3 regions of the Faecousia sp. genome follow, and region 1 is predicted to be linked to each of the others. Evidence: predicted binding sites of a transcription regulator. Region 1 holds the regulator's gene; each other region holds the start of a gene.

Region 1 (10,693 bases):
CCAAATGGCCCGCGTGGACGACAGCTACCGCGTGCCGCTCTACCGCGGGAAAATTCTGCGTGCCGAGGGGCGCATGGAAGAGGCGCGTGCCTGCTGGGCTGAGATGGAGGAGCGATTCCCGGACGAATGGCTCGTCAGCCTGTCGCTCGGCGATCTGGCGGCGGAGCTGCAGGACTATGACGCGGCAGAGCGCTATTACCGCCGCGCCCTGACGCAGCAGGCCCCGCCGCGCTATGTCGACGCGCTGGAGTCGCTGGCCATTCTCCGCGAGCTGCGGGGCGACACCGCCGGGGCCATCGCTGCGCGGGAGGAGCAGCTGGAGCTTTACCGCACGGAGTGGAGCTTCACGGAGGGCGAGACGGCCGACAGCGTCCGGCGCGACATCGCCCGCCTGCGCGAACAATTATAATTATAATATTATAATAGGGTATTTTCTTCGACGTACATGCCGCCGGAGAAAATGATTTCCACTTTTTTGCGCTTGCGAGCGCAAACTCTGCGAAGCTTTTTTAACATTCTGAGGGAGCTCAGCTGCAGGACTGAGCTCTCCGTTTTTTTGCCTGCTGGTATCAAATCCGCCTGTCGGGAAATACTGTGACTATTCCCGTTTGATGGGAACAGTAAAACGACCGGAGGATACGGAGCCATGCAGGGCAAGGTGGAGATCTGCGGCGTGAATACGGCGCATCTGAAAACGCTGAAAAACGACGAAATGGTGGAGCTGCTGCGGCGCAGCCAGGCGGGGGATCAGGCGGCGCGCGAGCGCCTCATCGAGGGAAATCTCCGCCTCGTGCTGTCGGTCATCCAGCGCTTTCTCGGGCGCGGGGAGAATCCGGACGACCTGTTTCAGGTCGGCTGTGTCGGCCTCCTGAAGGCCATCGCCAATTTTGACGTGAATCTCAACGTCCGCTTCAGCACCTACGGCGTGCCGATGATCGCGGGCGAGATCCGCCGCTATCTGCGCGACAACAGCGCCATCCGCGTCAGCCGCTCCATGCGCGACACGGCCTACCGCGTGCTGCAGTGCCGCGAGGCCATGCAGGCCGAGCAGTCGCGCGAGCCGACGCTCGAGGAGGTGGCACAGCGGCTGGAGCTGCCGCTTGAGACCGTGAATACGGCCATGGACGCCATTTCCGTGCCCGTCTCGCTCTATGAGCCGGTCTACACGGATGGCGGCGATCCGCTGACCGTTATGGATCAGGTGCGCGACACGAAGAATACCGACGAGCAGTGGGTCGAGCGCATCGCGCTGCGCGAGGCCATCTCCACGCTCGGCGAGCGGGAAAAACGCATTCTGGCCCTGCGGTTTTTCGACGGCCGGACCCAGATGGAGGTCGCTTCCGAGGTCGGCATCTCGCAGGCGCAGGTCTCCCGGCTGGAGAAGAATGCCATCCGTACACTTCGGAAAGCGATCTGCTAGTGGATATCCTGCATATTCCGTTCCGCCGCCGCATAGAGTGTGGCAGACGAAATGGGGCAGGTGATCCGATGGAAGACCGGTTTTCCTCGCTGCGCTGCCGCGAGGTCATCAATATCTGCGACGGCTGCAGGCTCGGCTGCGTGTCGGACGTGGTCATCGATCTGAAGTGCGGCCGCGTGGCCGCGCTCGTCGTGCCCGTGCCGTGCCGCCTGTTCGGCCTGCTTGGCCGCCGCGATGACTATGTTATCCCGTGGGAGCAGGTCCGCCGTGTCGGCGCGGACATTATTCTCATTGAGTCCGAGCTGGATAAGACCCGCTGTCCCCGCCGGAAGAAGGAATTTTTCTGAGAAATCGGAAAAATCGGACCAGTTTTTCGCAAAAAACGCTTGAAAACTGAAACTTCCTCCTGTATAATAGTACGGCGTGGGCAAAGGCCCGCAAATTCAGAACCCACACAGCCCGGGATGCTCCGTCCCAGTGCCGCCTCGGCGGTGGACGGGGAAGAGGAACGGACTGGAGGTCAAAACAAAAAGGAGAAACACAAAATGGCAGTCGTATCTATGAAGAGTCTGCTCGAAGCAGGCGTCCACTTTGGTCATCAGACCAGACGCTGGAACCCCAAGATGGCTCCGTACATCTACACGGAGCGCAACGGCATCTATATCATCGATCTGCAGAAGACCGTCAAGAAGATCGAAGAGGCCTACAACTTCGTCCGTGATCTTGCCGCCAACGGCGAGAACATCCTGTTCGTCGGCACGAAGAAGCAGGCGCAGGACGCCATCAAGGAAGAGGCGGAGCGCGTCGATCAGTATTATGTCAACGCCCGCTGGCTCGGCGGCATGCTGACGAACTTCAAGACCATGCGCACCCGTATCGACCGTCTGGCTCAGCTGCGCAAGATGCAGGAGGACGGCACGTTCGCCATGCTCCCCAAGAAGGAAGTCATCAAGCACGAGGGCGAGATCGCCAAGCTCGAGAAGTATCTCGGCGGCGTGAAGAACATGAAGAAGCTCCCCGGCGCCCTGTTCATCGTTGACCCCCGCAAGGAGCGCAACGCCATCGCCGAGGCCCGCAAGCTGCACATCCCCATCGTCGCCATCGTCGATACGAACTGCGACCCGGACGAGATCGACTATGTCATCCCCGGCAACGATGACGCCATCCGCGCCATCCGCCTGATCGTCGCCACTATGGCTAACGCCGTGCAGGAAGGCCGTCAGGGCGAGGCCAACACCGAGGCCGCTCCGGCTGCCGAGGCTGCTGCCGAATAATCCCATCCGGTTCATTGGAAACCAGACGCCCGCCGCGTGCGGCGGGCGTTTTTTCGAAACAGAAGATACAGGAGGATATAACCATGGCATTTACTGCTGCTGATGTCAAGAAACTGCGTGAAATGACCAACGTCGGCATGATGGACTGCAAGAAGGCACTGTCCGAGAATGACGGCGATATGGACAAGGCCATTGAGTGGCTGCGCGAAAAGGGCCTGGCGAAGGCCGCCAAGAAGTCCAGCCGCATCGCTGCCGAGGGCATGGCTTACGCCACCGTCGAGAACGGCGTCGGCGTCGTCGTCGAGGTCAATGCCGAGACCGACTTCGCTTCCAAGACCCCGCTGTTCGTCGATTTTGTCAAGGATATCGCCAAGGTCGTCGCTGCGGACGCTCCCGCAGACATCGAGGCCCTGAAGAACTGCAAGTACCCCGGCTCCGAGCTGACCGTCGGCGAGATGATCCCCGAGAAGGTCATGGTCATCGGCGAGAACATCCAGATCCGCCGCTTTGCCCGCTTCCCGGAGAACTTCAGCGTCGCTTACGTCCATGCGGGCGGCAAGATCGGCGTCCTCGTCAACCTCGAGGTCTCCGGCGGCATCGACGCGACCGTGATCGGCAAGGATATCGCCATGCAGATCGCCGCTCTGAACCCGCGCTTCTGGGATAAGAGCCAGGTCAGCGAAGACGTGCTCGCAGAAGAGAAGAAGATCCTCGTCGCCCAGATGGACAACGACGAGAAGATGGCCTCCAAGCCCCTGCAGGTCAAGGAGAAGATCGCCGCCGGCAAGATGAACAAGTTCTTCGAGGAGAACTGCCTCCTGCAGCAGGCGTTCGTCAAGGACGGCAGCGTCACGGTCGAGCAGTATATGAACAGCGCTGCCAAGGCGCTGGGCGGCTCCGTGAAGTTTGTCGACGCCGTTCGCTTTGAGAAGGGCGAGGGCATCGAGAAGAAGGTCGACGATTTCGCCGCTGAAGTCGCCGCCGCTGCCGGTCTGGCAAAGTAATTCAAGATCGCACAGCTTATCCCGCCGGGTCTCCCGGCGGGATTCAGCTTGTCAAAAAAGTCCCTTTGGACTTTTTCGCCAAGCTGCTTCCAGAATTGCAAAATCAAATTTTGCAGCATGATTTTGCAATTCTGCCGCTGCGGCGGGTTATTTGACGCGAAAGGACACCCTGACGGTTTCCTTTCACACTTTTCTTCCCTCCGAAATTTTCGGCTGGGCAGGTTTTTTTGACAGTCTGCATCCCGCCGGGTCTCCTGGCGGGATTTTTCTATTTTGTAGGGGAGCGGCATGCCGCTCCCGGCGGTACGCTGCCGACCCGAACAGACTATTGTTAAAATGGAAATGGCCCCAGATTTGTCATTGCGAGGGCGCTTTGCGCCCGTGGCAATCTCGAGAAGGCACTGGCGATTCGCACAGGCCACCGTTAAAATGGTATGCACCGATTGCGTCTGTAGCGGCGCTCAGTGAGCGCCATGGGCAGTTGCAAATATGGAGGCATTCCCGGCGAATGTGCAATGCCTCCAAGTTTGTCATTGCGAGGGCACTTTGCGCCCGTGGCAATCTCGCAGTACCCGGCAGAATCACAGGAAAGCTATCGGCGAAATCGCAACTGCCTGCCCGAGATTGCCACGTCGGCCTGCGGCCTCCTCGCAATGACAAACTTGGGGGCCTCGCGCCGCTGAATTGCTGCTGTACTACCTGCAACTGCCTTAGGCGCTCAGGGAGCGCCGCTGCAGCCGAGCCGTCCAAATATCCGGGTATGCATCCCCGGAAATGCGGGAAAGCTGTCGCTGTGGGAGGGTTCACAAAACGTTCAAAAAAAACTTCCGTTTGGGTATTGACAAAGTTGCGTTTGGGGGGTATAGTTAGCTTAGCACTCAGGGGTACGGAGTGCTAAAGGAAAACAAGGAGGTCAAAGCCATGGAGCTTTCGGAGCGCAAACAGAAGATTCTGAAGGCCATTGTCGACCTCTACATCCGCAGCGCAGAGCCGGTCGGCTCCAAGACGATCGCCGCGCTGCCGGACATGAACTTCTCCTCTGCGACCATCCGCAACGAAATGGCCGAGCTGACGACGCTCGGCTTTCTGGAGCAGCCGCACACGTCGGCCGGGCGCATCCCGAGCCCCGCGGGCTACCGCTTCTACATCGACCGTCTGATGCAGGATTACCGCCTCTCCGTCGACGAGACGCAGAGCATCAATCAGGCCATGGAATCGCGTATGCAGGAGCTGGACAAGGCCATGAGCCAGGTCGGCAAGCTCGTCTCCAAGCTGACGAACCTCCCGGCCTATACCATGACGGCTCCGGCCGGGGAAGTGACTGTCCGCCATTTCGAGATCATCCTCGCGGACGCCGGGAGCTTCATTCTCGTGGTCATGACGTCCGATGAAAACGTCAAGAACCGCCTCATCAAGCTGCCGCTGCATGTGACGGAGCAGGACCTCAAGCTCCTGTCCGCCGTGCTCAATGCGAGCCTCACCGGGCTTCCCGCCTCCGGCTTCACGCCAGAGGTCATGAACCGCGTGACGCGCAGCGCAGGCGCCGCAGCGAGCCTCGTGCCCGTCATCGTCGATTTTACGACGCATGTGCTCGAGGAGGCTCATCGCTCGGAAATTTACCTTACCGGGCAGAACCGTCTGCTGGGCCAGCCGGAATATCAGGACCTGACCAAGGCACAGGAGGTGCTCGGCGCACTGGATGAAGACACGCTCTCCAACCTGCCCGCCCGGCTCGATCCGGACAGCCCCGTTCAGATCCTCGTCGGCCCGGAAAACGTTGCGCAGGAGCTGAAGGATACCTCCGTCGTCGTGACGCGCTTTGACATCGGCGACGGCATGCAGGGCATGATCGGTGTGGTCGGCCCGCAGCGCATGGATTACGCACAGATCACCGCACGATTAAGCTACTTTGCCGAAGGGCTTGGCCGGATGTTCGGCAAGCCGGAGCTGCCCGCGGCCCCGAAGCCGGAGGTGCACGAGGCAAAGGAGGAGGAATAAATTTTGGCAAAGAAACACGAAGAACCCGAAAAGAACGAGAAGGAGCCTGCCGCTCCGGAGGCCGCCAAGCAGGCGGAAGCGCCGAAGCAGCCGGAAGGCTCCAAGCAAAAGGCCGAGTCCAAACAGCCCGATGCGCTGGAGCAGGCCAAGGCCGCGCAGGCGCAGGAGCACGATCAGTTTCTGCGGCTGGCTGCAGAATATGACAACTTCCGCAAGCGCACGCAGCGCGAAAAGGACGGCATCTATCAGGATGCCGTTGCTGATACGGTGAAGAAGTTCCTTCCCGTCTATGATAACCTCGAGCGGGCCCTGCATCACGAGACCGCAGACGAGGCCTATAAAAAGGGCGTGGAGATGACCCTGACAGAGCTTGTCAAGATCCTCGACGCGCTGGGCATCAAGCCCTTCGGCGAAGCGGGCGAGACCTTCGATCCGCAGCGCCACAATGCCGTGATGCACATCGAGGACGAGAGCCTCAGGGAAAACGTCATCGCAGAGGTTTTCCAGACCGGCTTTGCCCACGGCGATAAGGTCATCCGCTTCGCCATGGTGAAGGTCGCAAATTAAATCAGTAAGTTACTTCTAAGTTACTTCTTTGGGAGGATTTGAATTATGGGAAAAATTATTGGTATTGATCTTGGCACGACGAATTCCTGTGTCGCCGTGATGGAAGGCGGCGAGCCCGTCGTTATCGCGAATGCCGAAGGCAATCGCACCACTCCGTCCGTTGTTGCATTCTCGAAGACCGGTGAGCGTATGGTCGGTCAGGTCGCAAAGCGTCAGGCCGTTACGAACGCAGACCGCACGATCTCTTCGATCAAGCGCCACATGGGCACCGACTATAAGGTCGACATCGACGGCAAGAAGTACACCCCGCAGGAGATCTCCGCTATGATCCTGCGCAAGCTGAAGGCGGACGCCGAGGCTTACCTGGGCCAGCCTGTGACCGAAGCGGTCATCACCGTCCCGGCTTACTTCAACGACGCTCAGCGTCAGGCCACGAAGGACGCAGGCAAGATCGCCGGCCTGGAGGTCAAGCGTATCATCAACGAGCCGACGGCCGCTGCACTGGCCTACGGTGTCGATAAGGAATCCTCGCAGAAGATCATGGTCTATGATCTGGGCGGCGGCACGTTCGATGTCTCCATTCTGGACATCGGCGACGGCGTCATCGAGGTCCTTGCCACGAACGGCAACACCCACCTCGGCGGCGATGATTTCGATCAGTGCATCATCGATTACCTTGTTGCCGAGTTCAAGAAGGCCGAGGGCATCGACCTCTCCGGCGATAAGGTTGCCATGCAGCGCCTGAAGGAAGCTGCCGAGAAGGCGAAGATCGAGCTGTCCGGCGTGACGAGCTCCACCATCAACCTGCCGTATATCACGGCGGACGCCACCGGCCCGAAGCATCTGGATGTCACGCTGACGCGCGCAAAGTTCAATGAGCTGACGGCCCACCTCGTGCAGGATACGCTAAAGCCCGTCCGTCAGGCCATGGCAGACGCCGGTCTGAAGGCAAGCGACCTGAGCAAGGTCCTGCTCGTCGGCGGCTCGAGCCGTATCCCGGCCGTGCAGGAGGCTGTCAAGAGCATCACCGGCAAGGAAGGCTTCAAGGGCATCAACCCCGATGAGTGCGTGGCTGTCGGCGCGGCCATCCAGGGCGGCGTCCTTGGCGGCGACGTCAAGGGTATGGTCCTGCTGGATGTCACCCCGCTGTCCCTCGGCATCGAGACCATGGGCGGCGTGTTCACCCGCCTGATCGATCGCAACACCACCATCCCGACGCACAAGAGCCAGATCTTCTCCACCGCTGCAGACGGCCAGACCTCCGTTGAGGTCCATGTCCTGCAGGGCGAGCGTGAAATGGCTGCCTACAACAAGACGCTGGGCAAGTTCCAGCTCACCGGCATCGCTCCGGCGCCCCGCGGCGTGCCGCAGATCGAGGTCAGCTTCGACATCGATGCCAACGGCATCGTGAATGTCTCCGCAAAGGACCTCGGCACCGGCAAGGAGCAGAACATCACCATCACCGCTTCCTCCAACCTCTCCAAGGAGGACATCGACAAGGCCGTCAAGGAGGCCGAGCAGTTCGCCGCTGAGGATAAGAAGCACAAGGATGAGGTCGATACCCATAACGCAGCCGATCAGGTCATCTACCAGACGGAGAAGACCCTGAACGAGCTTGGCGACAAGGTCTCCGAGTCCGAGAAGGCGCCTGTGCAGGCCGCTCTCGAGGATCTGAAGACGAAGAACAAGGGCAACGACATCGAGGCCATCAAGGCCGCGACCGACGCCGTGCAGAAGGCGTTCTACGCCATCTCCGAGAAGCTGTATCAGCAGGCCACCCCGCAGCAGGGCGAGGCCAACAACGGCGGTGCAGCGAACAACGGCGGCCATGACGACGGCGTAGTCGATGCGGACTACGAGGAAGTCAAGGATTAAGGACGAATGTATGCGGCAGGCGGCGGCTTCGGCCACCGCCTGCCCTGCGTCGGCCGCCCGAAAGGGTATCAGGAGAGGTGAGCAGCATGGCAAATGAGAACAAGCGAGATTATTATGAGGTCCTTGGCCTCAAAAAGGATGCGACGGACGCCGATATCAAGCGCGCCTACCGCAAGCTTGCCGCGCAGTATCATCCGGACGTGAACCACGATCCGGGCGCGGAAGAAAAATTCAAGGAGATCAACGAGGCCAACGAGGTGCTCTCCGATCCGGATAAGCGCGCGCGCTACGATCAGTACGGCTTCGCGGGTGTCGACCCGAATTTCAACCCGAATGCGGGCGGCAGCCCGTTCGGCGGGGCAGGATTCGGCGATTTCGGCGACCTCGGCGATATTTTCGGCAGCTTTTTCGGCGGCGGCGGCCGCAGCACGCGCCGCAGCGCCAGCGCCCCCATGCAGGGCGACGACATCGGCGCGCGCGTTGAGCTGACGTTTGAAGAGGCGGCCTTCGGTGCGGAGAAGGAGGTCACGGTCTCTCGCGTGGAGGACTGCGACCAGTGCCACGGCAGCGGCGCAGCTCCCGGCACGAGCGCCGAGACCTGCCCGCGCTGTAAGGGCACGGGCTCCGTGCGCACGCAGCAGAATTTCATGGGCATGACCATGCAGTCCACGGCGGCCTGTCCGGATTGCCGCGGCACCGGCAGGATCATCCGCACCCCGTGCAGCCGCTGCAAGGGCAAGGGCAAGGTGCGCCGCAGCCACAAGCTGATGGTGAAGTTCCCCGCCGGTATCGACGACGGCCAGACGCTGCGCGTGCGCGGCGAGGGAAACACCGGCCTCAACGGCGGCCCGAACGGCGACCTGATGGTCACGGTCAGCGTCCGCAGCCACCCGCTGTTCACGCGACAGGGGCAGGATGTCTACTGTGAGATGCCCATCACGTTTACGCAGGCTGCCTGCGGCGCGGAGGTCGAGGTGCCGACGCTCGACGGCAAGGTCCGCTATACGATCGGCGAGGGCACGCAGACCGGCACGACGTTCCGCCTGAAGGGCAAGGGCATCCCTTATGTCAACGGGCGCAGCCGCGGCGACCAATATGTCACCGTCGTCGTGGAGACGCCGACCCGCCTGACGCGCGAGCAGAAGGATCTGCTGCGCAAGTTCGAGGAGGCGACTTCCGAAAGCGCACAGCCAAAACGAAAGAAGTTTTTTGAAAAGCTGCGGGACGCCTTCGACAAATAAGGGCAACGCCGCATAATTGCATCTTCGGCCTTCGTCGGATATTTTTCGCCGACCCATCGGTTTGGAAAGTTTGATGTACACAAAGTACATCTGCACTTTCCAAATCTCGTCTCGACAAAAAATCTCTCGCCGAATGCTCTCGCTGAATTGTGCGGTGTTGCCATATGCAAAAAATTACCATGCGGCCGCTGTAATGCGGCCGCTTTTTCCGGGAGAAAATCGATGACCCTGAACGGCAGAAGCATCCAGATCCCTGACCCGTGGTCCGGGCGATCCGTTTGACCGAATCACGACAGAAAGGATCGATCTTTGAATTTGAATAACCCGTTTGCTTCCATGCGGGCCAGAGACTGGGCGCTCTGGCTCGGTTCGCTGGCCGTTGTGGCCGTGTCCAACTTTCTCGGCGGCGACGTTGACCCGCTGACGCTGATCGCCGCCCTGACCGGCGTGACGGCCCTGATGCTCGCGGCCAAGGGGCAGGTCTTCGCGCAGTATCTCATGATCGTGTTCTGCCTGCTCTACGGCGCCATCTCCTGCCGCTTTCGCTACTGGGGCGAGATGCTCACCTATCTCGGCATGAGCCTGCCCATGGCGGTCTGGTCCGCCGTGACGTGGCGGCGCAACACGGCGCACGAGGTGGGCAGCGCCGTGGCCATCCGCCGCCTGACCGGCCGCGACCTGACCCTGCTCGTGCTGGCCACCGTCGCGGTGACGGCCCTGTTCGGCTGGCTGCTGGCGGCGCTCGATACGCCGAACCTCGGCTTCAGCATCCTGTCCGTCGCCACGAGCTTTCTCGCGGCCGCCCTGACCATGCTCCGCTCGTCGTATTATGGCCTCGGCTACGCGGCGAACGACATCGTGCTCGTCGTGCTGTGGGTGCTGGCCTCGTGCGAGGACCCAGCCTATATCCCCGTGGCGGTGAATTTCGGCATCTTCCTGTTCCATGACTTCTATGGCTTTCTCAGCTGGAAAAAGCGCGAGCGCCATATGGCCCAAACTGCATAAAAACCGGCGCGCTGCGGGTCCCGCAGCGCGCCATTTTCCTTTCTATCAGCCCTTTGCGGCGGCGAAGCCCGCCTCGAGGTCGGCGATGAGGTCATCGGCATGCTCCGTGCCGATGGACAGGCGGATGGTGTTCGGGCGGATGCCCTGATCGAGCAGCTCCTCCGGCGTGAGCTGGGAATGCGTCGTCGTGGCCGGGTGGATGACGAGGCTCTTGACGTCCGCGACGTTGGCCAGCAGGGAGAAGATCTGCAGGTGGTCGATGAAGCGGTGCGCCTCGGCCTCGCCGCCCGCGATCTCAAAGGTGAAGAT
Region 2 (10,693 bases), on a different contig from region 1:
GATATTGATGGCCGAGAGAATCGTCATGCGGGCGAGAGTCGCCATTTTGACCGTCATGTCGCTGGCCTCGCCGACGGCGATAGACGGCGTGCCGAGCAGGCGCTCGTCGAGGAAGGCGTAGGTCTCCTTCTTCTTGGAGGGGCGGATGACAAAATTGGCGAAGCGCTCGAGCTGCTTCGTGAACGGGCACAGCAGCGCCGTGGTGAAGAGGTTGAAGATCGTGTGCACGGCCGAGATGCCGACGGCGTTGATTGGCGTGGCCACAAAGGCGAAATGGAAGATGGCGTGCAGCCCATAGAACAGGCACAGGCACACCACCGTGCCGATGAGGTTGAACGTGATGTGCACGACGGCGACCTTGCGGGCGTTCTTGTTGACACCGATGGACGAGATGAGCGCCGTGACGCAGGTGCCGATGTTCTGGCCCATGATGATCGGGATAGCGACGCCATAGGAGATCTGGCCCGTGGCGGCCAGCGTCTGCAGGATGCCGACGGAGGCGGCGGAGGACTGGATCACACCCGTGACGACCGCGCCGACGAGCACGCCGAGCAGCGGGTTCTCAAACGCCGTCAGGATGCTCGTAAAGGCCGCGGAATCCTCCAGGCCGGAAACGGAGCTTCCCATGAGCGTCATGCCGTACATCAGAACGGCGAAGCCGACAAGAATTTTGCCGATGTCGCGCTTGCGGGGCTTTTTGCACATCATGATGAGCACAACGCCGATGAACGCGATGATCGGGGAGAAATTCTCCGGCTTGAGCAGCTGGATCCAGCCCGTGCCATTCACGCCGGACAGCGACAGGATCCACGGCGTGAGCGTCGTGCCGATGTTCGAGCCCATGATGACGCCGATTGTCTGCCCGAGCTGCATGATACCCGAGTTGACCAGGCCGACGAGCATGACCGTCATAGCGGACGAGGATTGGATGGCGATGGTGATGACCGCACCGAGCGCCATGCCCGCGAAGCGGTTCTTCGTCATCGTTTTGAGGGAGCGCTCCAGCGAGCCGCCTGCCAGCTTTCCCAGTCCGCCGGACATCACGTTCATGCCATAGAGGAAGAACGCAAGCCCGCCGAGCAGAGTGAAGACCTTCAGAAGCACTGTCATAGGGAAACTCTCTACTTTCTATCTGTATTCGGAAAGGTACGGCCCTACCGCACCAACTACACTATATCGCAGAAAACGGAGCACGTCAAGGCCCATTTTCCGGAATTCCGGATTCAGAGCTTCCTTAGAGCACAAAGCCGCCGTTCACCGGCAGGTTCTGCCCCGTGACAAACTCCGCCTCCGCAAGATAGACCATGGCCCGTGCCACGTCCTCCGGCGTGCCGTTTTTGCCGAGCGGGGCCTCCTGTGCCAGCTCCGCGAGCACCTCCGGCGCGACGTTTGCGACCATGTCCGTCAGGATGACGCCGGGCGAGACGCAGTTGACGCGGATGCCGGACGGCCCCAGCTCCTGTGCCAGCGCCTTCGTCAGGGCGAGCACCGCGCCCTTCGTGGCGGAGTAGCACGCCTCGCACGACGCGCCGACTTGCCCCCACATGGAAGAGACGTTGATGATGCAGCCGCTCTGCCTGCGCAGCATGGCGGGCAGGACGGCGTTCACGCAGTGGTAGATGCCGCCGACGTTCACGGCGAACAGCCGGTCCCACTGTGCCTGTGTGATCTGCGAGATAAGGCCGTAGTGGCAGATGCCCGCGTTGTTCACGAGCACGTCCGTCTCCGGCAGGCACGAAACGGCGTCCAGCACGGCCTGCGCGTCGGTAACGTCGCAGCGGACGGCCTCTGCGCCTGCCTCGGCCGAGACAGCGGCTGCCGCCGCGTCGTTTTTTTCATAGAAAAAGCTCACGGCATAGCCTGCGGCCGTAAAGGCGCGCACGGCGGCCGCGCCGATGCCCCGGCTGCCGCCGGTGATCAGGGCGTGACGCATGCGCTCGCCTCCTCTCCGTCCGGGATGCGGAACAGCCGCCGCGCGTTGGCAGCGGTCAGCACGCCCGCCTCCTCCGGGGTCAGGCCGCGCAGGGCCGCGATCTTTGCCGCAACGAGCGGCACATAGCGGCTGTCGTTGCGGCGGCCGCGGTACGGCTCCGGAGCCATATACGGGCAGTCCGTCTCGATCAGGATGCGGTCAAGCGGCAGGGCCTGCACGGCCTCGACGGCGCGGCGGGCGTTTTTAAACGTCACAACGCCGGTAAAGCCGATGTACCACCCGCGCTCGACGAGCCACAGCGCCATTTCCGGCGAGCCGGAGAAGCAGTGGAACACGCCAAAGGCCTTCGGATGGGCGCGCAGGATGTCCATGGCGTCGCCGTGGGCCTCGCGCTCGTGCACGATGACGGGGAGGTCCAGCTCCTCGGCCAGCGAAAGCTGCTTTTCAAAGGCCACGCGCTGCTGCGTGCGGGGCACGTCCTCATAATGATAGTCCAGCCCGATCTCGCCGATGGCGCGCACGCGCGGCGAGGCGCACAGGGCGCGGTAGCGGGCAAGCAGGGCGCCGTCCACATGATCGGCGTCGTCCGGGTGGCTGCCGACGGCGGCATAGAGGAACGGATACTGCTCCGCCAGCCGCACAGACCGCTCCGAGGACGGCAGGTCGCAGCCCACGTTCATCACCATGGTCACGCCGTGGTTTTTGAGATCGTCCAAAATGGCCGCGCGGTCGCCGTCAAAATGCGCGTCGTCCAGATGGGCGTGCGAATCAAAATACATGGGTCATTCCTCCTCCTGCGTCAGCGGGCGGCAGGTGAACAGCAGGATCTGCCGCGGCTCCTCCCGCAGCACGCGCAGGGCGGCGCGGGTGCGCGCGGGGTCAAAGTTCACGAGCGCGTCGTCGAGCACCATCGGCGCATCCGGCGGCAGCAGACGGCGGCACATGGCCAGCCGCAGCGCAAGATACATCTGATCCGCCGTGCCGCAGCTCATGGCGGCGGCGGGACGCATGACCTGCCCGTCCGCCTCGCGCACGGACAGATGCATGTCCGGCTCCAGCAGCACGCGGGGATACTTATTTTCTGTCAGCTCGGCAAGAATATGCCCCGCCTCGGCCGTGATCTGCGGTGAAAAACGTGCGCGGAGCGTCTCATCGGCGCGGCGCAGGGCCTCGGACGCCAGCTCCACGGCGGCGTTTGCCTCCTCGGCGTCGGCGATCCGGCGGTCGAGCTGCTCCAGCTCCGCCTCGATGCGCACGGCGTCTCCCTGCGCAGAAATTTGCCCGCGCTTGTGGGCCAGACGGGCGCGGAGCGAGGCCAGCGCCTCGTCGGCCTGCTCAAGGCGGCGGCCGATCTCGGCGGGATCATAGCGCAGCGCCTCCTCGTCCGGCGCAGCATCGGTGGGCGCGTCGCCGACGATGTCTGCCATTGCCCCGATCTGCCGGTGCAGGGACTCAAGCTCGCGGTTCGCGGCCGCGGCGGCCTCCTGCGTCTGCCGGGCCTCCTGCAGCGCGCTGCGGGCCGCGGAGAGTCCCTGTGTGCCGGGCGCAAAGCGGGCGACCGCGCCGATACGATCGTTCAGCTCCGCCTGCCGGGCCGTCACGGCCTTCTCCAGCAGCCGCTGCTGCCGTTCCGCAGCCTGCCGGGCCTGCTGCCACTGCGTGCGGGCCTCTCCCTGCCGGGCGGCAAGCCCGGAGAGCGCGGCGGGATCGTCCGTTCCGAACGGCCGGAGCAGGTCCTCGGCCTGTTCGGCGGCCCGCTCGGCCTGCACGGCCTTCCTCCGCAGCAGGACCAGCGAGAGGACGACGGCGGCAAGCCCAGCTCCGGCGACGCCAAGGCCGATAGGCAGCGAAACAAAGCACAGCCCCGCGCCCGCCAGCACTGCGGCGGCGCACGGCAGCAGGATCGGGAGTTTTTTCGGCACGCGGACGGCGTGGAGCACGTTCCACTGCACCTGTACGTCCCGCGCGCGCCGCTCGGCCTCGTCCGGGCCGCAGCCAGCAAAGCCGGGCAGGTCCTCAGGCTTTTCCGGCAGCTTCACGCCGATGGCGGCGTCGAGCTGGGCCGTCTGCAGGCGCTCGGCGGCGTCCTCCAGACCGCGGACCAGGAGCTGCAGCATCTGCTCATCCGGAAGCCCCGCAGTCTGCTCCGCCAGCGCAGCGCAGCGGGCGGCAAGTGCCGTTTCGCGCTCCTGCAGCTCCGTCAGACCGGCGCGGCGGCGGGCAGCCTGCGCCCGCTCGATACGGGCGCGAAGGTCCTGCAGGCGGCTGCGCGCGGCCTCGGCCCCGGCGCAGGCGGCGCTCAAGTCCATGGCCTCTGCCTGTGCGGCGCGCAGGGCGGAAAGCTGTGCCTGCAGCTCGTCCCGCCGGGCCTGCAGCCGGGGCAGCAGACCGGTGCGGTAGGTATATTTGTTCTTCAGGTCGCGCAGCTTCTTCTCCAGCGCGGAGGCCGACGGGCCTTCCTCGCCGGTGGTGACAAGGGCGCTCAGCCGCTGCTCGAGCTGGGCGTCGCTCGAAACGGCCATGCCGAGCTGCCGCACGAAGGCCGTTCGCTCGAACACGCTCCGCTCCGCGCCGCACAGCATGCGGCCGCAGTTCTCGGCCGTCAGCTCCGGCACGGGTGTGCCGCTCTCCGTCTCATAGGCGCGGAACACGCCCATGGGCGTCCTGCCCTGCGAGCGCCGCTCGATCGTGACGGCGCGGCCGTTCCAGATCAGATCGATCGCGCCCTCCATGGAGCTGCCGTCCCACGGACGGTAGCGCTCCTTGGCGGGCAGATTCTGGTTTTCCCGCGTGGCGCGCTCACGCGTGTCGATGCCATAGAGCATCGCCAGCAGGAAGGCGCTCCACGTCGATTTCCCGGCTTCGTTCGGCAGGCACAGCTCGTTGAGCCCCTCATGCAGGGTCAGCGTGCCGTGCAGCTTGCCGAAGTTTGCCCGTAATTGCAGCAGGATCACAGCGGCACCTCCCGTCCGTCCATCAGGGCAAGGCCGAGCCGCGCAGCGCGCGCGACGACCTGCCTCCTTTCGTCTGTTTCTGCGTCCTCAAACTGCGCGTGCAGTCCGTCGAGGAAGTGACCGCGCAGTGTGTCCTCGCCGCAGGCCTCCCAAAGGTCCTGCTTCGGCCGCGTGCGGTCGCGCAGGTCCAGACTGAAAAACTGCGGCTCCAGCGCCGCCTGCAGGGCGGCAAGATCGACGGGGGCTGCCTCACCCGTCAGCTCGATGCGGCAGCAGCTGCCCTCGAGCTCCGGCGTCAGGGCAGCGCGGACGGCGGCAAGCGCATCCTCTCCGGCCGGGACGGAAAGACGCTCATAGCGCCGCGCCCCGCAGGGCACGAATTCCGTGCGGCAGGCGCCCTTTTCGGCCGAAACGAGCAGGGCTCCCTTCTCGCCGCATTCGTCGAACCCCCGTCCCATCAGGCAGCCGGGCCACGCGCACAGCGTGCCGCCGTCGCGCCGCTCGCCGCGGCGGTGGATGTGGCCAAGGGCGGCATAATCCAGCCCGGAGGCCGCCAGCGCGGCGGGGGAGACGGGATTATAGGGCGAGGTCGGGTTCTCGGCGTCGCCGTGCAGGACGAGAATATTCAGACGTGAAGGGTCCGCGGCGCGGAAGCCGTCCAGCATGGCGGGCATCTCCGCGCGCAGGAAGCCCGCGCCGTAGATGTCGAGCTCCGGCAGGCTGATGCGCTCCGGCTCCGCCGAGCGGAAGATATGGACGTTTTCGGGCCAACCGTTTTCCAGGTACGGCGAGCCGGGCAGCAGCGCATCATGGTTGCCGGGCGCGATAAAAACGGGGCAGCGGCAGGCCGCCAGCGCGGCCCGGAGCGCCTCGAGCGTGTCACGGTAGACACGGGCGCTGTCAAACAGGTCGCCCGCCAGCAGCACGGCCGCGCAGCCCTCGGACAGCGCGGTCAGCCGCTCGAGCACGAGCCTCTGCTCGGCGCGGCGCTGGGCGGCCTTCTCCGGCGGCAGGGCCGAAAAGGCGGAATCAAGATGCAGATCCGCCGCATGCAGCAGCTTAACCATGGATATCCACCCTCCTGACGGCCGTGCAGCGGCCGGTAGCGTCGTCGATCGTAAACAGGCAGGCCTCGAGCTTGCACGGGCCGGGCGCGGGCTCATAGCGGCTGGGAAGATCGCCCCGGAAGCGCCGGATGGACAGCTCCGGCCGGATGCCGAGCACGGAATCGCGCGGGCCGGTCATGCCGAGGTCCGTCACATAGCCCGTGCCCTGCGGCAGGATCATCGTGTCCGCCGTCGGCACATGGGTGTGCGTGCCCCAGACGGCGCTGACCTGCCCGTCGAGCATCCGGCCCATGGCCAGCTTTTCCGACGTGGCCTCGGCGTGCAGCTCCACAAGGATGAGCTTTGTCTGAATTTTGCGCAGGATGCGCTCGACGAGCTGGAAGGGGTTGTCCGGCGTGTAGTCCATGCCGCACCGGCCGATGAGGTCGATGACGGCCACGTCGCCGAACGGTGTTTCAAACACGCCCCAGCCGCGGCCGGGCTGCTGCTGCGGCAGGTTCGCCGGGCGCAGCACCTCGCGCGACCGCTCAAGATAGGGCACGAGCTCGCGCCTGCCCCAGGTGTGGTTCCCCATGGTGATGACGTCGGCCCCGGCGCTCAGCAGCTCCTCCGCCTGCGCGGGCAGCATGCCCAGCACGGCGGCGTTCTCACCGTTCACAACGCAGAAATCGACCGACAGCTCCCGGCGCAGCCGCGGGAGCGCCGCCTTGCAATATTTGACACCGGCGGGCGCGACCACATCGCCGACCGCCAGAATGTTTCGTTCCATCGCAGGATCTCCTTTCCGGACATTGTCCTCAGCTTGTCAAAAAAGTCCTTTCGGACTTTTCGCCAAGCTGAGGCCTTTCCGAATTGCAAAATCAAATTTTGCAGCATGATTTTGCAATTCTGCCGCTGCGGCGGGGGATCAAACGCGAAAGGACACCCTGACGGTTTCCTTTCCCACGTTCCTTCCCTCCGTAACTTTCAGCTGAGCGTTATTTTGACAATCTGTGTTCCTCCTTTTCTATTATATCGAAAAACGCCGCAAAGCACAACCGGAAAACGGAAAGTCGTGCCGGACGCACGCGTCTTGTAGGGGAGGGGACAGCCGGGCCCGGCGCTGCACCTGCGTAAGAAACAGGCTGTCAGTAAAACAGTGAATGCCGAAGGTTTGTCATTGCGAGGAGGCCGCAGGCCGACGCGGCAATCTCGGGAAGGCACTCACGATTTCGCCGATGGCTTTCCTGTTATCCAACTTGGTGCTGCGAGATTGCCACGTCGCTTCGCTCCTCGCAATGACACGTCAGGGAAGCGCGAGGTGCACCAGCGCCCTCCTGCGGTTAAATGTCCCTGTACAAGGCGGTCACTCCCCGTAAAGGGGACGCCGCATCCGTAAGGCGGCAAAGCCGCCAACGGCTGCGCAGTGACCGCCGCTACAGACGCAATCGGTGCATTCCTTTTTATCGGCAGCTCGTTCGTTTCGATGGCCTCTACTGAGATCGCCGCGGGCAAATGCCCAAACCGGGCGTCCGGGGCGGGAGAATTTTGAAATTTGTCACAAATTTTTCATTTTTTCCTCTTGACTTTCTTCCGGAAATGGGTATTATATAGGGTGTTAGCACTCAGACGAATTGAGTGCTAAACCCCAAACCCGTAATCAAAGATGGGAGACCATCAGACATCATATTGGAGGTTAGCATCATGAAACTGGTACCCCTTGCAGATCGTGTTCTGCTCAAGCCTGTGGAAGCCATGGAGACCACCGCTTCCGGCATTATCCTCTCCACCGCTACGAAGGAAAAGCCCGTTGTTTCCGAAGTCGTGGCAGTCGGCCCCGGCGGCGTCGTGGACGGAAACGAGGTCAAGATGGTCGTGAAGCCCGGCGACAAGGTCGTCGTCGCGAAGTATGCTGGCACCGAGGTCAAGGTCGAGGATGTGGAGTATTCCATCGTCCGCCAGTCCGAGATCCTCGCGATTGTAGAATAATTCAGGAGGCTTAAAATATCATGGCAAAAATGATTGAATTCGGCGAAGACGCCCGCAAGAAGCTGCAGTCCGGCATTGACCAGCTCGCAGATACCGTCAAGGTCACCCTCGGTCCGAAGGGCCGCAACGTTGTCCTGGCGAAGAAATATGGTTCCCCGCTCATCACGAACGACGGCGTGACGATCGCCAAGGAAGTCGAGCTCGAGGATCCGTTTGAGAACATGGGTGCTCAGCTCGTCCGTGAAGTCGCTACGAAGACGAACGACGTCGCAGGCGACGGCACCACCACCGCCACCCTGCTGGCACAGGCCATCATCCGCGAGGGCCTGAAGAACGTCAGCGCCGGTGCGAACCCCATGGTCATGCGCAAGGGCATGCAGAAGGCCGTTGACGCCGCCATCGAGGCCATCAAGGCCAACTCGCAGGCCGTGAACGGCAGCGCAGACATCGCCCGTGTCGGCACCGTCTCCTCCGGCGACGAGGAGATCGGCAAGCTGATCGCCGAGGCCATGGAGAAGGTCACGGCCGCCGGCGTCATCACCATTGAAGAGTCCAAGACCGCCGAGACCGGCCTCGACGTTGTCGAAGGCATGCAGTTCGACCGCGGCTATATCTCCCCGTATATGGTCACCGACACCGACAAGATGGAAGCTGTTGTCGATGATCCGTACCTGCTCATCACCGATAAGAAGATCTCCTCCATTCAGGACATCCTGCCCGTTCTGGAGCAGATCGTCAAGGCGGGCCAGAAGCTCGTCATCATCGCCGAGGACGTCGAGGGCGATGCGCTGTCCACCCTGCTCGTCAACCGTCTGCGCGGCAGCTTCAACTGCGTCTGCGTCAAGGCGCCCGGCTTCGGCGATCGCCGCAAGGAAATGCTCCGCGATATCGCCATCCTGACCGGCGGCACCTACTTCGCAAACGAGCTGAACATGAACCTGCAGGAGGCTCAGCTCTCCGATCTCGGCCGTGCCCGCCAGATCAAGGTCAACAAGGACACCACCGTTATCGTCGACGGCTGCGGCAATTCCGAGGAGATCCAGAACCGCATCCACGAGATCAAGGCCGCCATCGGCGTGACCACGTCCGAGTACGACCGTGAGAAGCTGCAGGAGCGTCTTGCCAAGCTGTCCGGCGGCGTCGCCGTCATCCGTGTCGGCGCACAGACCGAGACTGCCATGAAGGAGCAGAAGCTCCGCGTCGAGGACGCCCTGAACGCCACGCGCGCTGCTGTGGAGGAAGGCATCGTCGCCGGCGGCGGCACCGCGTTCGTCAACGCCATCCCCGCTGTCGAGAAGCTCGTTGCCAAGCTGTCCGGCGATGAGAAGACCGGCGCGTCCATCATCGTCAAGGCGCTGCAGGCTCCTGTCCGCCAGATTGCCGAGAACGCCGGTGTCGACGGCTCCGTCGTCTTCGAGAAGATCAAGAACAGCCGCAAGGTCGGCTTCGGCTACAACGCCTACAACGCCACCTACTGCGACATGATCCCCGCCGGTATCGTCGATCCGACGAAGGTCACCCGTACCGCGCTCGAGAACGCAGCGTCCATCGGCGCCTGCGTCCTGACGACTGAGTCCATCGTGGCCGACAAGCCCGATCCCGCAGCCGACGCCGCAGCAGCTGCCGCAGCCAATGCAGGCGGCATGGGCGGCATGTATTGATCCGCACCAACAGAACAACGATATCCCGGACGGTTCGCCGTCCGGGATTCTTTTATGTGGGCCATTGTAGGGGAGCGGCACTTACGACCCGTACCGGTTATCGAAAAATGGTGAGAACCGATTGCGTCCGTAGCGGCGGCCAGTGGCCGCCTTGCAGGCTGGCAACATGTGTCGTATTGATTCTATGGCGCAAGGCTTTCAGGTTTGTCATTGCGAGGGCGCTTCGCGCCCGTGGCAATCTCGCAGTACCCGGTTGGATGACAGGGCGGTTCCGGCGAATACGGTAACTTTACGTGGCGGGATGTCGAGGACGCCGTCCCCTACAAGGCGCGTGTGTTCGGCGAAAATACTCGGAAATTTGTGAGTGCCAATGGCGCTCGCTGAGCGCCGCTACAGACGCAATCGGTGCATACCGTTTTAACGGCGGCCGATACGGACTGGTAGTGCCTTCCCGAGATTGCACCCCAAGGGCACTTCCTCGCGCTTCGCGCTCAGGGCGCCACGTCGGCTGCGCCTCCTCGCAATAATTCGGAATACGAAAACCGATGCGAACTTAGGGGATACCCCCCAAGTCACCCCCCAAGTTAAAATCATTGCATTCTGCTCGGAACCCCGCAGCAAAGCAGAAATCGCCAACTATTGTGGCTTCAAAGATATCAAGCATTTCACCGCACGCTATCTGAAGCCCCTGCTGGAAAGTGGTCAGCTGCGGATGACTGCCCCTGATAAGCCGAATAGCTCAAAGCAGAAGTACATTACGGTGCAGCCGTCACAATAAAATGACCGCCGGTCTTCTGTGGGGGAAGACCGGCGGCATTTTGTGGGCATTTGCGTGGGGGAGAGCGATTCAGAAATGAGAGTTATCGGAAACACCGGGCCGGGGGGCGCGGTGCAGCCTTCTGACTTACTTCAGGTCCTCGCCGTAGTAGTACTTCTTCAGCGGGAAGTACAGGGCGACGGCGGCGACCGTCGTGATGATCATTTCGGGGATCATGTAGCTGGCGTTGTAGGCAAGGGACCACAGCGGGGAAGCCCAGCCCAGCTCGTTCGGCCACAGGGCCTCCCAGATGATCCAGCCGGACACGAAGTGGCAGGCCAGACGCAGCAGCG
Region 3 (10,693 bases), on a different contig from region 1:
ACAGAAACTGAGGACCGCAGAAACAGAGGAAATGCCATGTTGAAGAGAACCTATCTCAGGCTGGTCGAAATGCAGGAGGAGCAGGCGCGGCAGCATCTGGAGGAGGTCCGGAGCATCCATAACGAGATGCGCGGCTATAAGCACGACTTCCACCACCATCTGCAGGCGCTCAAGGGCCAGCTGGAGGCCGGACAGGTCGACCGGGCCATCGCCTACCTCGAGCAGCTGGACCGGAGCCTGCAGACGGTCGACACCCTGCTCAAGACCGGCAATGTGACCGTTGATGCCATTCTTTCGGCCAAGCTCGCGCAGGCCCGCGCCGCCGGGATCGCCGTGACGGCGGAGGCCAATCTGCCGCCGGAGCTGTCGCTCACCGATCTGGAGCTGAGCATTGTCATCGGGAATCTGCTGGACAATGCCATCGAGGGCTGCCGGAGCGCGGCTGGCGAAAAATTCCTCCGCCTTTCTCTGCGGATGAAGGGCGATATGCTCTATTTCTATCTTCTCAACAGCGCCGGGAAGAAGCAGAAGAAGGTTGGCTCCCTCTTCCGGACGGGGAAGACCGGTGCACACGGCTTCGGCCTGCACCGGGCAGAGGCCATTGTGAAGCAGCATGGCGGCTGGGTGAAATACAACAGCGAGGACGGCGCGTTCACGTCGGAATTCCTCGTCCCCGCCGCGTGCTGAATGCGATTCGTGCACCGCTGGAAGCAGTTGGTGCACGATCTCTCTTTTTTGGGGCCTTGTGTGCTACAGTGGAAGCAGAAGGGGGCGATATGCCTTGAAGGAATCAACCAAAAAGCCCTATCGGGGTCTTATGAGCAACGCCGTGTGGAGCTATCGGCAGATGCTCCGCGGAACGCCTGCGTCATTCTTTGTCATGGCGGCCGGCGTCCCGCTGGGCGTGCTTCTGGCTTGGGCGGAGCTTCGCCTGCCCGCGCTCGTCGTGTCGGAGGTGACGGGAGGACAGACGTTCCTCCATGCCGCACTGGCCGTCGGCGCCCTGCTCGCGCTCACGTTTCTGGCAGTCGGCCTGCGGGACTTCTGCAAGACCATTCTGGAGGCCCAGGAGAGCCGCTATCGCTTTTATCTGACCAGCTGCCTGGAGGAGAAGAGCATGGCAATGTTCTATCAGACCTATGAGAAAAAGCAGACGCGAGACCAGCGCAAGCGGGCCGAGGAAGCAAGCTATATGATGAACGGCAAGGTGCCGCTGTGTCAGGTCCCGAACCTGATGACGGAGCTGATCTGCAATGCCCTGTGCTATGCCCTGTTCGGCACGATCCTCTCGCGCATCAGTCCACTGCTGTTGGTGCTGCTGACGCTTGCGGCACTGGTCAACCTGTTGTGCGTCCGGGCCTATAACCGCTATGAATACGCCTCCCGCGGGGAGCGGACGGACATTGGCCGGAGGCTGCGGTATGTGTCTAAAAATGCTGCCGATTTTGCGGCGGCCAAGGATATCCGCATCTACGGCATGGCGACATGGCTGCGCGAGACGTTTTCAGACCTGTTCCTGCAGGATACCGCGTGGTCCGCACGGCTGAACCGCCGTCTGCTTCTGGGGCGGCTTGTCGACCTGCTGGTGATCCTGCTGCGCGACGGCGGGGCCTATGCCCTGCTGCTCGTCATGGCGGTGCGGGGCGAGCTGCGGCCGGATGAATTCGTGCTGTATTTTTCCGCCATCTCCGGCTTTGCCACGTTTATCGGCAACATGATCTCCGCCTGGAACGAAATGCAGACCGCCAGCCTGAAGGTCAGCGATTACCGGCAGTTTATGGAGCTGCCGGACACGGACGGAACGGGAACGGCGCATGCGGCGGACCACCGGGAGCACGCACCGGAGATCACGTTCGACCATGTATCATTCCGCTATGACGGGGCGGCACATGACACGCTGCACGATATCAGTCTTACGCTCCGTGCCGGGGAGCATGTGGCGCTTGTTGGCCTGAACGGCGCGGGCAAAACGACGCTCGTCAAGCTCCTGTGCGGGCTGTATGCGCCGACATCCGGCACGATCCGGATCGACGGCGTCCCCGCGGCGGAGTTCCGCCGGGACGACTATGCGGCGCTGTTCGCTCCGGTGTTTCAGGAGGTCCGCACGGCCTGCTTTTCGCTGGCCGAGACGGCCGCCTGCGCCTTCGGCCCTGAGGTGGACCGGGAGCGGGCGGAGCGGTGCCTGCGCGCGGCCGGGCTGGGAGAAAAGCTGAATGCCCTGCCGCACGGCATGGATACGCATCTGGATAAACAGGTGAATCCGGACGGCATTGAGCTGTCCGGCGGCGAGGCGCAGAAGCTCATGATGGCCCGCGCCCTGTATAAGGACGCACCGGTGCTCGTGCTCGACGAGCCGACGGCGGCGCTTGACCCCATTGCGGAGAATGAGGTCTATGAGCAGTACCGGCGCATGGCGGCAGGGAAGACATCCCTGTTCATCTCGCACCGGCTGGCCTCGACCCGCTTCTGCGACCGGATCGTGCTGCTGCGCGACGGCGGCATCGCCGAGGAGGGCACGCACGAAACGCTCCTTGCGGCGGGCGGAGAATATGCAAGGCTGTATGAAATTCAGAGCTGCTGGTATCAGCCCGGCTATCAGGGAGGGAAGCAGGCATGAAAGAACGTTGGGATCTGAACCGCCGCGCGGTCCGGCTGCTGTGTCATCTGGACCGGAAATACTTCCTCTGTACCCTGTTTTCCAGCCTGACGACTGCGATCGCGCCCTATATCCCGATCTATTTTTCGGCTAAGATCATCGATGCCCTGACGGCCGGTGCGGGCGGAAAGACGCTTGCCCTGTATGCTGCGCTCACCGTCGGCCTGACGGCCCTTATCGGGCTGGCAGGCGCCCTGCTGAAAATGCATGCGGACGTCGGCGAGGCCGAGCTGGACCGGCTGGTTGACTGGAAGCATGCGGAAAAGGCCATGGATCTGCCCTATGCCCTGATCGAGGACCGCAAGACGGCCCTGCTCCGGGAACGGATCGAGATGGAGACGCAGACAGGCTATAATGTGTATTACTATGCCGTGACGGCGGGCGGCCTTGTCCGCTATGCGGTGCAGATCGCGGCCGCCGTCCTGCTGACATTCTCCCTGTTCCGGCCCGGCCTGCTCTCCGCCGGGGCAAAACTGGCGCTGCTGGCGGGCATCGTGCTGACGGCTGTGGTCAGTGTTCTGACCGGCCGCCGGTACGGCAGACTGCGCAGCGAGTTCTTTGCCGGATGTGTGGACGACAACATCCGCGGCGAAAAGCTGTATGATTACACCAGCAACGATTCCTCCGGTAAGGATATTCGCCTGTACGGTATGCGGGCCGCACTGCTGCAGAAGGAGCGGGACTTTAACGAAAACTTCTGCAGGCGGGAGAGAAGCATGAATTTCGGTGTTGCGTGGATGGGGCTCCTCTCCAATTTTGTGACGTATGCGCTCCAGTTCGGCGTCTATCTGCTCCTGATCGCGGCGGCGCTGCGGGGCGGCCTGTCCGTCGGCTCCATCGCGCGGTATGTCTCTTCCATCATGCTGCTGCTGGCGGGCGTCTCCGGGCTGGCGCGCACGATTCGGATTTCCGTCACGAACGAGGAATACATGAAGCGCTATCTCGACTACTTCGATATCCCAAACCCCATGTATCAGGGCTCGCTCAGTGTGGAAAAGCGCGATGACGATCGCTATGAGGTGGAATTCCGCGATGTGTCCTTTCGCTATCCCAACATGGAGGCCTATGCGCTGCGCCATGTGAGCATGAAGTTCCGCATCGGCGAAAAGCTGGCCGTCGTCGGCCGCAACGGCAGCGGTAAGACGACGTTCATCAAGCTGCTGTGCAGGCTCTATGACCCGACGGAGGGCGAGATCCTGCTCAACGGCGTTGATATCCGAAAATATGACTATGCGGAGTATCAGGCGCTGTTCTCCGTTGTGTTTCAGGACTTCCGCCTGTTCGCTTTCTCCCTCGGGCAGAATGTGACGGCCGGAGCGGATGTTGACCGCGCGCGGGCGGAGGTCTGCCTGCGGGAGGCCGGGCTCGGCGAACGCCTTTTGCGCATGCCGGACGGCCTCGACACGATGCTTTACCGCGATTTTGACCCGCATGGCGTGGTGATCTCCGGCGGCGAGGCGCAGAAGATCGCCATCGCCCGTGCACTTTACAAGAATGCGCCCTTCCTCGTGCTCGACGAGCCGACGGCGGCGCTTGACCCCGTTTCCGAATATGAGGTCTACCGGAAGTTCAATGCGATCTCCGGCGGCAAGACGGCGCTCTATATCAGCCATCGGCTGGCCTCGTGCCGCTTCTGCGATGAAATTCTGGTGTTCTCGGCAGGCAGTATCGTCCAGCACGGCGCGCATGAGGCGCTTCTGCAGGAAAAAAACGGAGAATATGCCCGCCTCTGGCACGCGCAGGCGCAGTATTATGACGATTCTTTACAGAAAAAGAATTCTGTAAAATAGCTGAAAAACGGATGAATATGAACGGACTGTGAACAAACATCGTGCATTGTGTGAATATTAGCACTCTCCTATTGACAGTGCTAAAAACGGTGGTATAATGCAGTTGAACCTTGAGAGAGGGGACAGAAACCCACCCCCAAGGGAACAAAACCACAACCACATTGGGAACATAATACAGGCCCGGCTGCACGGGAGCCTCTCCCGGAGGCGGCTGGAGCGAATGGAGGTATGACTTATGCTGCCCAGCATCTATAGTGAAAATTTGTTTGATGATTTCTTCTCGGATCCGTTTGATATGGTAATGCCGCGTAGCCTCAATGCCCTGTACGGCAAGCATGGCAAGAACCTCATGAAGACCGACGTCCGTGAGACCGAGGACACCTATGAGCTTGACATCGACCTGCCGGGCTTCAAGAAGGAAGAAGTGAATCTGGAGCTGAAGGACGGTTATCTCACCATTCAGGCCGCAAAGGGTCTGGACAAGGAAGAGCCGGAGAAGAAGGGTAAGTACATCCGTCAGGAGCGTTACGCCGGTGCGTGCAGCCGCAGCTTCTATGTCGGTGAGCATGTGGAGCCGGAGGACATCCGCGCGAAGTTCGAAAACGGCATCCTGCAGATCTCTCTGCCGAAGGCCGCAAAGAAGCAGCTCCCGAAGAGCAATGTCATTGCCATCGAGTAACGGCATATTCAATATCCCGCAGAGGAATTTCCCCCTGCGGGATATTTTTTTGCGAAGGCACATTGAAAATGCGAACAAAAGCCTCGCAGAGTTTGCGCTCGCAAGCGCAAAGAAAGTAGGAATCATTTTCTCCGGCGGCGTGTACGTCGGAGAAAATACCGCTCGGCTCGCAAACGTGCGAAGGGTGCGCCCTTCGTGCGCTGCAGCGAGCCGCAGCCCTTTCAAACGAGAGCCCAGTGAAACGGGTCTCGTTTGAGAGCTTGGCAAAAATCCTTTTTTGACAAGCTCATACCCCGCCGGGGTTTCCCCTGCGGGATATTTTTATGCCCGTATAGCCGAATCAAAATGCTGCGCATATGCTGGCAGGAGGTGAGTGCGATGATCCACACCGTTTTGCCGGGAGAGACGCTGCGCGGCATCGCTGCGATGCATGGGACCGGACCGGACCTGCTTGCCGCTTGGAACGGGACGGCGGAGCCCTTGACCGGGCAGGAGCTGCTCGTGCTGCATCCGCAGGCGCTGCACACCGTCCGGTGCGGCGAGAGCTGGCAGAGCCTGTCTGCGCGCTTTGGCCTGCCGGAGCTGCGCCGCTGCAATCCCGGGCCGCTCCGGCCGGGGCGGCGGCTCGTGCTGGGCTTCCGGGAGCGCGGCACGCGGCCGCTGGCGCTGTGCGGCACGATGGGGCCGGAATGGAACGATCCGGGGCTTTCCTATACATGTGAGCTGGCGGCGGACGCTGCGGAGCTTGACGGCGACGGCGCGCTGCATCGCCTGCCGCTGCATGGCCGCCCGGCCTGCCTGCGCCTCACGGGAAGCGGAGCAAAGCTGGAAACCCTGCTCCGCAGCCGGGCCGCGCAGGAGCGCCTTCTGCTCGAGACGGCTGCACTCTGCCGCGCGCATGGCACGGCGCAGGTCGAGCTGGCGGTCCGTGATCTGCTGCCGGACTGCGATCCGGCTCCGTTGGTCTCCCGGCTGCAGGCGCTTCTGGCGGAGCGGGGCGGAGGACTGACGCTGGCCCTGCCGCGGCCCGGCGCGCTCGGCTGGGAGGCCCCGATGCTGGCTCGGCTGGCTGCCGCTGCCGGGCGGGTGCGCGCTGCGCCCGGTCTTCCGGGGCTGCCGCCGGAAAAATTACTGGCGGACTATGACGATGCGGCGTGCGACCGCTGCGGCCTTCGGACGGAGCGGCTCAGCCGGGGTGAGGCGCTGGCCCTGGCCCGGCGGACAGGGGCCTGCCTGCGCTATGATGCGGCGGCGAAGCTGACGTGCTTTTCCTACCGCGATGAGACGGGCGCGCCGCACACGGTGCGCTTTGCGGGCCTGCGCAGCTGGATGGAGCGCCTGCGCGCGCTGGAGCAGGCGGGCGTCGCGGCTCTGGCGCTCCGCGCCCCGGATCCGGCCCTTTGCCTGCTGCTGCATACGCAGTTCCGGCTACGGTAAAAATACGGTGAAAAGGTGAAAAAATGTAGCGTCGCTCACTGAGCGACGCTACGAAAATATCATTCGTTGTTTGTGATTTTAACGGCAGCCTGTGCGAATGGGGCGCGCAGGGAACGCCTTGCGGAGGACGCTTCAACGGTAAAAGGGCATTGATACTCGCCGCGCATCCTGATGTGTCATTGCGAGGAGCGAAGCGACGTGGCAATCTCATGCAGCATCCCGCGAATCCGCCGAGGCTGCCCCACGATATTGTCCACTTTCCATTTTCAACCTGCCGCGCGGCCGCTTACAACGGCGTACCCGCTTCTTCTTCCGGCGGCCTGCGGCACAGGGCGGCAAGCTCGGCGAAGCGGGCGCAGATGCGGTCGTAGTTCTCCGGGCGGTGGGGGAACAGGCAGGCGGAGCAGTCCTTGATGCCGCTTTCCGTGTACTGCAGGCCGCCGCCGCAGCGCTCGCCAAGGGCGTAGAGCGGGCAGAAGCAGAACAGACAGTTGAAGTGCTCCGGATCGTTCGTCTTGTGGCACGGAAAATATTCGCATTCCCGGTTCTGAAAGAATTTATAGTGCTCGCTCATGGTCTCCTCCCGACCGGGTCCCCGGTCTTTACCTTGCTTTCGATGCCGCGGGCCGACCATTTGGCGATATCCGCGGCGGGTTCGAACTTCCCATGCTCCAGCAGCAGGATGACGGTCGAGCCGCCGTATTCAAAGTAGCCCTTTTCCTGCAGGCGCGCGCAGGCGGCTGCGCCGGTCTCGTGGTTGCAGATGCGGCCGACGAGCATGGCTCCGACCTCCATCTGCACGATATCGCCGAAGTGCTCCGTGTGCAGCAGCGTGCGGGCGCGGGCGTTGCGGCGGTAGACGCCGAGCGAGCCTGCGATCGGGTTGACGCTGTGCAGCACGCCGGGGATGCGGACCGTCGGCTCCTGCGTGCCGGTGTCCGGATAGGCATAGCGGTGGTAATCATCCGGCGACAGGCGGAAGATCAGGCACCAGCCGCCGAGGAAGCGCTGCGCCAGCGCGTCGTCCGCCAGCAGCTCGCCGAGGCGGTAGGAGACATCCTTCACGGTAAAGACGCTGTCCTCGCCGATGGGCAGGGCCGTCAGCTTGGAGTCCGCGATGGCGGGCAGCTCGTCCGGGGCGGCGCGGTCGTCCGTACGGACGCGCTGCCGGGTGAAGAAATCGTTGAAGCACCGGAACGTCTGCTGCGTGCAGTCCGAGACGTCGATGTCATACTGCGCCAGAAACCGGCGCACCTTCCCGCGGGAAAGCGGGCTTTTCTGCCATGCGGCATAGAGCTGCGAAACGAAGCGGCGGCAGAGGATGCCGCGGGCGAGCAGGCGGCCGAACGCCGTGCCGTAGACAAAGTGCATGGCGCCCGCGCCGACCTCCGGCTCCTGCGTCAGCGCGCCCTGCGCGCGGTTCCAGACCTCCCGCATGGCGCTCACAGCAGGGTGCGCAGCGCGTCGATGACGGAGGCTACGCTGCCCTCGGCGCTCGGCGCGGCATCGCGGAAGTCATAGCGGCGCATGGCCGGGTCGCAGTCGCCCGTGCGGAAGCCGTAATCTGCGGCCTGCAGCATGGCGAGGTCGTTCGGTGCGTCGCCGACGCAGACAAGAATGCTGCGGCCGAGCGTGTCGGCCAGACGGCGGGCAGCCGAGCCCTTGTCGCAGCCGCCCGCGCTGATCTCCATATTGCGCGGCAGCGCGCGGGTGATGGCATAGCGATTTCCGACGAGTCCGGCCGTGTAGCGCTGCAGCTCGTCAAAATAGGCGATCTCCTCCGGCGGGGTGTTGGCCGGGTCGTCATAGCCCACCTGCTTCGACGTGCCATAGACGGCCAGCTTGATCCACGGCTGCGGCGGCAGGACAGCTTCGTGCTGTACCGGCACGCCGTTGGCAGCCAGCGCGGCATCCCGGCGGGGATCGTCGCCGTAGGCATAGTGGCAGTCGAGCGTCTGCACCTCGGTACGCTCGTTCGGACAGTGGTCGCGCAGAGCCTGCAGCAGCTGCGGGGCGTCGTCCGCGAGCGGGAAGGCAAACAGCAGCTCGTCCGTGCGGTAATCGTAGCACGCGCCACCGTTATAGAGAATGCACGGCGCATTCACCGGCACGAGCGCGGCCTTCTTGCGGAACATCGGAATGCTCCGGCCGCTGGCCACGGTGAAAATGCCGCCCTCGGCCTGAAAGGCGGCGATGGCCTCGAGATTGCGGGCGGGGATCTGCCCGGACATATCCGTCAGCGTATGGTCAAAGTCACTGGCAAGCAGGACATTGGAAAATCTACCCATGCTGTTCCTCCGTAAACGATGTAATCTGATGTAATCTGATGTAATTTTGAAGTGCTTTATCATTATACCAGACTGTCAAAAAAACTGCCAAGCCAAAAGTTTCGGAGGGAAGGATCGTGTGAAAGGAAACCGTCAGGGTGTCCTTTCGCGTTCCATAACCCGCCGCAGCGGCAGAATTGCAAAATAATAATACAAAATTCTATTTTGCAATTCTGGAAGCAGCTTGGCGAAAAAGTCCAAAGGGACTTTTTTGACAAGCTGATTATACCATATTCTGATATGAGCGGCAAGCCGCCAATTTTTGCGCGGAAGTTGCATTTTTCGCGGTTTTGTGTTATCGTTATGCAAATGAAAGAAAAAAGAATGGGGGAGATTGCCTTGCGGCGATTTTTTCTTGCCGTTTTCTGTGCGCTGGCGTTGAGCCTGAGTGCGCTGGCGGCGGACGCGGCGCTGCCGTCGCTCGAGGCGGCGGTCAACGTCCGGGAGGACGGCGTGTGCGAGGTCACGATGACGGCGGAGGTGGATTTTTCCGCCGCGCAGGACAGCCTGCTCATCCCGCTCGGGACGGACGCGCGCGACATCACGCTGGCCGGGTGGAGCTATGAAACGGTCCTGCAGGATGGCGTGACCTGCCTGAAGCTGAGCAATCCTGCCGGCTTCAGCGGCAAGCAGCAGTTTACCTGCAGCTATACGCTGCCGTGCCGTGCGGCCGAGGCCGCGGACGGCCAGCAGTTCCGCCTGAGCCTGCCCGAGACGGGCTGGGACTATGCCATTGACAGCTATTCCCTGACCATGACGTTTCCGGCACAGGTCACGAACGCGCCGGAGTGGACGAGCGGCTACTACGGCGACGTGGTGGACAACTATCTCGACATCCGCACGCAGGAAAATACCGTGACGGCGAAGTCCACGGCCGCCATGCGCGATCATGAGACGCTCACCGTTTCGGTACAGTTCCCGGCGGATACGTTCAATCTGCGCGACCAGCCCGGCAAGACGGCCGGGTTCGACCGCATCGCCTTTCTGGTGCTGCTGGCGGCGGCCGTGGCGTTCTGGTTCCTGCGCCTGCGCAGCGGGCTGATCCTCCCGCGCGCGCAGCAGACCATCGGCATGGAATCCACGGCGGGTGAGATCCCCTGCCAGCTCCTCAGCGAAGCGCCGGACGCTGCGGGCATGATCGTTCATTGGGGCAACCTCGGCTATCTGACCGTGCGGATGTCGCGCGGACGGGTGATCCTCTATAAGCGCATGGAGATGGGCAACGAGCGCAAGCCCTCGGAGCGGCGCTTCTTTGCCGCGCTGTTTCGCGCGGGCGCTTCGTGTGAGGCGGGCGGCCTGCGCTACCAGGCTGCCGTACGCGAGATGCAGGCTCCGATCCTGGCGGGCTGGCGGCGGCGGATGTTCACGGGCGGAAACCCGCTCGTGCTGCGCCTGCTCGGCGCAGCGGCAGGCCTGTTTGCCTCGCTTCTGACGTTTGACCGCCTTCTGCCTGCGACGGGCTCACGCTGGGTCTGGCTGCCGGTGCTGACGGCGCTGGGTACGGCGGCCTGCGTGCTCGTGCAGCGGGGCGTGGGTTCCCTGTTCCGCCGCCGCCGTGCGCTGGCCTTGGCGCTGGGCGGCCTCAGTGCGATCGCACTTGTGATCTTCGGCGTACTGGCGGGCTCTCTGCCGTATCAGCTCCTGAGCCTGCTGCTGCAGGTCTTCTGCGCGGGGACAACGCTGTTCGGCGGCCGCCGGACTTCCGCAGGCGAGGAGCGCCTGCGCCGCCTGCTCGGTCTGCGGCGCTATCTGCGCCGGGCAGACAGTGCCTCCCTGCAGCGCCTGACGCTGCAGGACCCACAGT

The links. Region 1 encodes HrcA, which represses chaperone genes, less so after heat shock. Its sites were predicted from a motif close to TGTTAGCACTCNNNNNNNNNGAGTGCTAACA; they were not measured.
Region 2: the regulator HrcA is predicted to act here: its motif matches at 7,550-7,580, upstream of ACMKFF_RS09435 (co-chaperone GroES).
Region 3: the regulator HrcA is predicted to act here: its motif matches at 4,502-4,532, upstream of ACMKFF_RS06615 (Hsp20/alpha crystallin family protein).

The regions. Positions count from the first base shown of each region.
Region 1 is NZ_DBFZUT010000059.1:809-11,501, forward strand. It holds gene ACMKFF_RS06335 (tetratricopeptide repeat protein) at 1-409, shown strand, start outside; gene sigG (RNA polymerase sporulation sigma factor SigG) at 647-1,420, shown strand; gene ACMKFF_RS06345 (PRC-barrel domain-containing protein) at 1,489-1,767, shown strand; gene rpsB (30S ribosomal protein S2) at 1,966-2,694, shown strand; gene tsf (translation elongation factor Ts) at 2,778-3,698, shown strand; gene hrcA (heat-inducible transcriptional repressor HrcA) at 4,620-5,696, shown strand; gene ACMKFF_RS06365 (nucleotide exchange factor GrpE) at 5,700-6,263, shown strand; gene dnaK (molecular chaperone DnaK) at 6,309-8,138, shown strand; gene dnaJ (molecular chaperone DnaJ) at 8,225-9,379, shown strand; gene pnuC (nicotinamide riboside transporter PnuC) at 9,689-10,384, shown strand; gene ACMKFF_RS06385 (O-acetylhomoserine aminocarboxypropyltransferase/cysteine synthase family protein) at 10,430-10,693, opposite strand, start outside.
Region 2 is NZ_DBFZUT010000092.1:1,152-11,844, forward strand. It holds gene ACMKFF_RS09405 (Na/Pi cotransporter family protein) at 1-1,110, opposite strand, end outside; gene ACMKFF_RS09410 (SDR family oxidoreductase) at 1,235-1,933, opposite strand; gene ACMKFF_RS09415 (TatD family hydrolase) at 1,918-2,712, opposite strand; gene ACMKFF_RS09420 (ATP-binding protein) at 2,716-4,887, opposite strand; gene ACMKFF_RS09425 (metallophosphoesterase family protein) at 4,884-5,954, opposite strand; gene ACMKFF_RS09430 (TIGR00282 family metallophosphoesterase) at 5,947-6,723, opposite strand; gene ACMKFF_RS09435 (co-chaperone GroES) at 7,638-7,922, shown strand; gene groL (chaperonin GroEL) at 7,943-9,583, shown strand; gene ACMKFF_RS09445 (Fic family protein) at 10,041-10,361, shown strand; gene ACMKFF_RS09450 (energy-coupled thiamine transporter ThiT) at 10,488-10,693, opposite strand, start outside.
Region 3 is NZ_DBFZUT010000063.1:9,253-19,945, forward strand. It holds gene ACMKFF_RS06595 (LytR/AlgR family response regulator transcription factor) at 1-11, shown strand, start outside; gene ACMKFF_RS06600 (sensor histidine kinase) at 37-687, shown strand; gene ACMKFF_RS06605 (ABC transporter ATP-binding protein) at 782-2,617, shown strand; gene ACMKFF_RS06610 (ABC transporter ATP-binding protein) at 2,614-4,446, shown strand; gene ACMKFF_RS06615 (Hsp20/alpha crystallin family protein) at 4,682-5,125, shown strand; gene ACMKFF_RS06620 (LysM peptidoglycan-binding domain-containing protein) at 5,504-6,562, shown strand; partial or broken gene ACMKFF_RS06625 (cysteine-rich small domain-containing protein) at 6,849-7,067, opposite strand; gene ACMKFF_RS06630 (phosphatidylserine decarboxylase) at 7,133-7,999, opposite strand; gene ACMKFF_RS06635 (HAD-IIB family hydrolase) at 8,005-8,850, opposite strand; gene ACMKFF_RS06640 (DUF2207 family protein) at 9,229-10,693, shown strand, end outside.